One region of the Ligilactobacillus ruminis ATCC 27782 genome, then DNA from elsewhere that is predicted to be linked to it. Evidence: predicted binding sites of a transcription regulator. Region 1 holds the regulator's gene; the other holds the start of a gene.
The links. Region 1 encodes CtsR, which represses protease genes until heat stress. Its sites were predicted from a motif close to TTGGTCAAAAAAGGTCAAANA; they were not measured.
Positions count from the first base shown of each region.

Region 2: a site for CtsR is predicted at 1,758-1,778, ahead of clpP (ATP-dependent Clp endopeptidase proteolytic subunit ClpP). Genes of this name have one in related genera too.

Region 1 is NC_015975.1:279,522-282,927, reverse strand. Features, by position in the region: gene LRC_RS01385 (ATP-dependent Clp protease ATP-binding subunit) at 1-1,676, opposite strand, end outside; gene LRC_RS01380 (CtsR family transcriptional regulator) at 1,703-2,170, opposite strand; tRNA gene LRC_RS01375 (tRNA-Pro) at 2,571-2,644, opposite strand; tRNA gene LRC_RS01370 (tRNA-Pro) at 2,792-2,865, opposite strand; tRNA gene LRC_RS01365 (tRNA-Arg) at 2,900-2,973, opposite strand; tRNA gene LRC_RS01360 (tRNA-Leu) at 2,998-3,083, opposite strand; tRNA gene LRC_RS01355 (tRNA-Gly) at 3,107-3,178, opposite strand; tRNA gene LRC_RS01350 (tRNA-Thr) at 3,183-3,258, opposite strand; tRNA gene LRC_RS01345 (tRNA-Leu) at 3,272-3,356, opposite strand; tRNA gene LRC_RS01340 (tRNA-Lys) at 3,368-3,406, opposite strand, start outside.
Region 2 is NC_015975.1:688,835-692,240, reverse strand. Features, by position in the region: gene rpoN (RNA polymerase factor sigma-54) at 143-1,492, opposite strand; tRNA gene LRC_RS03415 (tRNA-Arg) at 1,522-1,593, shown strand; gene clpP (ATP-dependent Clp endopeptidase proteolytic subunit ClpP) at 1,855-2,448, shown strand; gene LRC_RS03405 (ABC transporter ATP-binding protein) at 2,514-3,143, opposite strand; gene LRC_RS03400 (IS256 family transposase) at 3,363-3,406, shown strand, end outside.

The DNA.
Region 1 (3,406 bases):
ACGCCTGTTGGTCCAAGAAACATGAATGACCCGATTGGGCGAGTCGGATCAGACAAACCGCTTCTTGCACGTCTGATTGCTTTCGACACGGCCTTGATAGCTTCATCTTGACCGACAACGCGCTTATGCAGAATTTTTTCCAAATTGATCAAACGTTCGCTTTCTGTTTTTGTCAGCTGCGTAACGGGCACTCCCGTCCACTCGGAAACGACCGTCGCAACGTCTTCTGCTGAAACAATTCCGGCGTACTCCTTCTTTTCGTCTTTTTTGCGCTTGGCTTCTTCGATTTTGGCAATCTTTTCTTTTGTCTTCAACGCCTGGTTGCGCAATTTTGCCGCCTCTTCAAATTTTTCGTCAAGCAATGCCTGCTCTTGTTTCTTGGCGATTTCGGACAATTCTTTGTTCAAATCCAGCAGCTTGACGTTTTTTCCTGCTTTAACGATTCGCAAACGTGCTGCCGCCTCATCCATCAAATCAATTGCCTTATCGGGCAAAAAGCGTTTCGTAATATAGCGACTGCTTAAGTGTACGGCTTCTTCCAAGGCCTCATCCGAAATTTTTACCTTATGGTGTTCTTCGTAGCGCGGACGAACTCCTTTCAAAATTTCCAATGCCGCCTCTTGGCTCGGTTCTTCAACGACAACGGTCGCAAAACGCCGTTCCAAGGCAGGATCTGATTCAACATACTTTTGATATTCATCAAGCGTCGTCGCTCCGATGACCTGCACTTCTCCTCTTGCAAGCGCAGGCTTTAAAATATTGGATGCGTCGATTGCTCCCTCAGCACCACCCGCACCAATGAGCGTGTGCATCTCATCAATAAATAAAATGACGTTTCCATCGTTGTAAACTTCTTCGAGAATCTTTTTCAAGCGATCTTCGAATTCGCCGCGATATTTAGTGCCGGCAACAAGCGATCCCATATCAAGCATCATCAAACGATCATTAAGCAAGTTTTCGGGAACGCAACCTTCGACGATGGCTTGTGCCAAGCCCTCAACAACCGCCGTTTTGCCAACGCCGGGTTCGCCTAAAAGAACCGGATTGTTTTTTGTCCTGCGACTCAAAATCTGGATAATCCGATTGACTTCTTTTTCGCGTCCGATTACGGGATCAATCATATTTTCAGCAGCCATCTCGGTCATGTCGCGACCAAGCTCGTCCAAGGTCGGCGTTTTTGATTTTCCTTGCTGTTCCTCAGCTTTTTTTGTCACGCGACGCAATTGACTTTGACTGATGCCGAGCTTGCGCAAAAGAATTTGTCGAAGTTTTTTGCAATCCACATGCAGACTGGTTAAAATTCGAGACGAAAGGATGTCCTCATCGCTCAACAATGCTAACAGAAAATGTTCGGTCCCGATTCTGACGGCCCCAGTCAAAAATGCCTGTTTCCTGGTTTCGTCCAAAACGGACTTGGCCTTTGGAGAATACGGCAAATAGTTGCTTGGCGACTGACGCAGCAAATTGCCGTACCCGGCTAAGCGTTCGATTTCTCGACGAACATCGCCTGGCGTCACCATCGCTTGTTTTAAGACCTGACCTGCCACGCCTTTGTCTTCGATCGTCAATGCCAAGAGCAAGTGTTCGGTCCCGATTGCCTGATGTCTGAAATAATTTGCCTGTTCCTGCGCAATCGCCATTACGCGTTTTGCGCTGTCAGTATATAAATCGTCCATGGAATTACCTTCCTTCTTTAGTATTGTCAGTCAGCACACTTCAGCCTGTTGATAACGCTCTTTAAAATACGTGCGCGCACGATATCCTCGATCTCATGGTCGCTGAAGGCCAAAACATTGCGATTAAACGTGCTTAAAATAAGATTTGCTTCTCTTCTGTTCAAAAAATGATTCTCATACAGAGCTTGAACCACCTTGAAAGCATCCGTTTCCGTTATCGATTCTCCGGTATATTCGATTAATTCATTTAAATATTCCGCATCATCGACCAAATCAACTTTCTCAATCCTGATGTATCCTCCGCCTCCGCGCTTGCTTTCAACCAAATAACCATTTTGAACCGTAAAACGCGTTTTGATTACATAGTTGATTTGTGACGGAACGCAGTCAAATTGCTGAGCTATTTCCGAACGCTTAATTTCAATTGAAGGCGACTCTTTTAAGATGCTTTTCAAATATTGCTCAATTATATCAGAAATATTCCGATTCTGCATATTCTACCACCTTTCTTCGCGTTTTGACTATGTTTGACTATTATTATAGACGCGTCAGGTGTCATTTTGCAATCAATATCCCTCGTTAGTCGCATGAAAACACGTTTTGATCTCGCAATTGCAGGCATTTTTCAACCTGTGATAACTACAATTAATTATAGTCTTTTCGGACCATTTTTGCACCATGATTTATAATGCGAGACGAGCAGCAATCAATCTCAACTATTGAAAAATACAGGGCTTCTACAAAATTAAGAAACAAAAAAATTTCTTTGTCTGAACCATGGGTATGCTGGTGAATCAAACAAGCTTATAATTAAAAATCCAGGATGCGATTTATATAATCTTTGCATCCTGGACACTATCGCAACAATCGTTGTTGCAAACCGTTTTACTCAAATCGGGAAAACAGGATTTGAACCTGCGACCCCCACGTCCCGAACGTGGTGCTCTACCAAGCTGAGCTATTTCCCGGTAACCATAATCTATTATAGTATTTTAAAACTGATTTTGCACTATATTTATCGCAAAATATTAAAAAAATAGAACACTCGCAATCAATCAGTTTAATGATCGATTACAAAAAAAGGTCGGCATAAATCCAGCCACGATCTATTTAAATCGGGAAAACAGGATTCGAACCTGCGACCCCCTGGTCCCAAACCAGGTGCTCTACCAAACTGAGCTATTTCCCGATAACCGGTCAATCAAATTATGACCACTAAAAAATGCACCCAGTAGGAGTCGAACCTACAACCTTCTGATTCGTAGTCAGACACTCTATCCAGTTGCGCTATGGGTGCATATCAATATATTAAATTATATAATGCCGAGGACCGGGATCGAACCGGTACGGTAATCACTTACCGCAGGATTTTAAGTCCTGTGCGTCTGCCAATTCCGCCACCCCGGCATATTCTTTGATGAACTGGCATAAGCGGAAGACGGGATTCGAACCCGCGACCCCCACCATGGCAAGGTGATGTTCTACCACTGAACTACTTCCGCATTCTGGTGCCGACTAGAGGATTCGAACCTCCGACCCTCTGATTACAAATCAGATGCTCTGCCAGCTGAGCTAAGTCGGCATAATAAATAAAATGGTGCGGGTGAAGGGACTTGAACCCCCACGTCAAAAGACACTAGAACCTAAATCTAGCGCGTCTGCCAATTCCGCCACACCCGCAAAACCGACTATGAGTCGTGACAGGCTCGAACTGTCGACCCTCTGATTAA
Region 2 (3,406 bases), 410 kb from region 1:
CTTATCCAAACAAGCATTCCGCCACTTTTTACGAACATTTACAATTATCTCATCCGTTTAAAACGGATATCTTCGAACTTCTTGCATGATAACATTTGAAATCAGGCCCATATTTGGAACAATCGAAATATTAAAAAAAAACTCAATGTCGCTTACGAAAACTTGATGCAGGAATGCCGAGCCGCTCTCTGTATTTTGCAAGCGTCCGGCGGGACACTTTCAGCCCCTCTTCTTTCATCTTATCCACGATTTTTTGATCAGACAAAGGATTTTTCTTGTCTTCTTTTTCAACAATCAAGCGAATCTTTTGCTGAATCTCATCCGCACTTACGTTTTCGCCATTTTCTCCCGCATAGGAAACAGCGTGGGAGAAAAATGCCTTCAGTTCCATGACTTTTCCTTCATACAATAGATACTTTCCGCTGACGGCTCGGCTGATTGTCGATTCGTGAAGCTGCAGCTTTTGAGCCGCGTCACGCAGCAAAAAAGGCTTTAGAGGGCGATTGCTTTCGGTAAAAAAGTCATGCTGACGTTCAACAATCAAGCGTCCCAATCGAAGCAGCGTGTTTCCGCGCATCAAGACGTCTTCCTGAATCTTTTCAAATTCGTGCCGCTTTTCTTTCAGGTAATCCAAAACATGCTTGTCAGAACTGTTTTTCAAGCTTTCATAGTACTCTTTTTTAAAGCGAATCTCCGGATTGCTTTCCTTGGTCAATTTGACTTCAAGGCTTCCGTCAGGCTTTTTTTCGACAACCAGGTCGGGCTCGATATAGCCAACTTCGCTTTGATCATAAATCGCACCCGGTGCAGGCGACAAAGTTTGAACGTAATCAAGAATTTTTTGCACGTCCCCAATTGAAATGCAGTGCTTTTTAGCTATTTTTGACCACTTGCGATTCGTAAAATCTTCAAAATCTTCTTTAAGTATTTTCTCTGCATTTAACGGTGCCGAACTGTCATATTGAACTTGCAAAATCAGACATTCCTGCAGATTTCTGGCCCCCGTTCCAGGAGGATCAAGCTGTTGCAAAAGCGTCAGCGCATCAAGCATCAGGACTTTGTCGATGCCTTTTTCTTTTGAAAGTTTTTCCAGATCAGCTTTTAAATAGCCGTTTTGATCAAGCTGTGAAATGAAATAAACAACCATGTCTCTGATCGGCGTTTTTCTCATTGTCAGCTTGACCTGATCCATCAGGTAATCGTACAACGACTGTGCTTTTTTCTCCACTGCAAATTCTGCAATGTCATGTTCGTTTTGATGATCAAGCCCGCCCGTCACGTATGAATGCAAGGTATTGACAATCATGAACGGATTTTCAAGTGCGACGTTTGAAAGAAAATTATGCAAATCTTCGGAACCGTACTTTAAAATTCGAATCGACTGCTGCATCTGCTGTGTCATTGCCAATTTTTGAATCTGTTTTTGCTGCTGACCAAATCCTTGTTTCAAAGCCAAAAACTCACCTTCTTTCAAAATATTCTTGTAATTCACATGATATTAGACTAAAATAATATAAGTACGCACCGCTAGTGTAATGGATCGCACGCAAGATTCCGGTTCTTGTAATCTGGGTTCGACTCCCAGGTGGTGCATAACTATTATATTATTAGAACGCTTTCACAATGAATTGTCAAATCTTTTTTAATGCAAGGTGCGCCAGAAACGTTTTTCTGAGCACCTTTTTGTTCGTTTCACGCCTAAAGTGTCAGCACAGTCTGCAACCGATTGAAAACTTTTCGGCTTTTTAGGTGCATATTATTTGACCATTTTTGACCTATGAGTTAAACTAGCAATACAAACAGTTGAGTGATAGACTATTACATAGTTAGTTTAACAATCAGGAGGCTTTCAATATGAACTTAGTTCCTACAGTCATCGAGCAATCAGCCCAAGGCGAACGTGCTTACGACATTTATTCTCGTCTTTTGAAAGATCGCATCATCATGGTTTCAGGCGAAGTCACTGATGATATGGCAAATGCGGTTATCGCACAGCTTCTCTTCCTGGATGCTCAGGATTCAGAAAAAGACATCTATATGTACATCAACTCGCCAGGCGGTTCAGTTTCTGCCGGCCTTGCAATTTATGACACGATGAATTTCGTCAATGCCGACGTCCAAACGATCGTCATGGGCATGGCTGCCTCAATGGCTTCCGTCTTGTCAACGGCCGGTGCAAAGGGCAAACGCTTTGCGCTTCCGAACTCTGAAATCATGATTCACCAACCGCTTGGCGGAGCACAGGGGCAGTCGACGGAAATCCAGATTGCAGCCGAACACATCTTGAAGACGCGCAAACTGATCAACCAAATCTTGGCAGATCACTCAGGTCAAGACATTGAAACGATCAACAAAGACACTGAACGCGATAACTTTATGACGGCACAACAAGCAGTTGATTACGGCTTGATTGACGGCATTATGAAAAACAAGAAGAAACTCAAATAGTCATAGAATGTTAAAAGCCGTGTTCCTTTACTGGAGCACGGCTTTTTTGCACTATTGTCAACATCTCAAAAAGTTGTCAAAACGGCATCTTGAAGCAAAAGATTTTGATCTGCAAGTTTTTGAAAATCATTGTCATGAGAAACGACGATGATCGTCTTTTTATCTTCTTGAAGTTTTTTCAAAACGTCCATTATGGCCGCTGCATTTTGAAAATCAAGATTGCCTGTCGGCTCATCGGCAACAAGCACGTCAAAAGGCTTGAGGATCGCCCTTGCAATTCCGACCCTCTGCTTTTCTCCGCCGCTTAATCTATACACGGTCTTGTCCAAAACATCTGCAGTCAAACCCGTTTTCTTCAAAGCATCCGTCATCTCAGGTTCCCCGATTTTTTGACAAGCGAGTTTCAAATTCTTCCTGACGGTCTTGTCGTCCAAAAGAAAATAGTTTTGAAATACAAATGAAAAATGCCTTCCCCATAATTTTTGGTGCCTGATTTTTTTTAAATCTTTTCCCTCAAAAAACACCTGACCTTCATCAGGCTTTTCCATCCCTGAGATGATCTTCAAAAGCGTTGACTTACCCGCACCGCTCTTTCCGGTTATGCAGCAAAAAGATCCTCGATTGATTTCAAGATTGATTTCGTTCAACACAGGAACGTTATCATATCTTTTTGAAACGTTTTTTAACGTAATCATTAAAAATCCCTCCCCAAAGTTCTGTTTTTTAGGTTATGCCCGTATAATGGTGTAAATTGATAAAAAAAAGAGAGCCAAGTGCTCAGCTCCCAGGTATAATTAAATCACCTAACAAAATAATACTAGGAGGACAAACAAATGGCTCAATTAAATATTACCTTAAATCAAGAGGAAATTCTACAACTTCTTTCAAAGGATCACGATCAGGCATTTCGCTAACTGCTGCGTAAAAGTCTCAATAGTATTTTGATGGCGGAATCCAC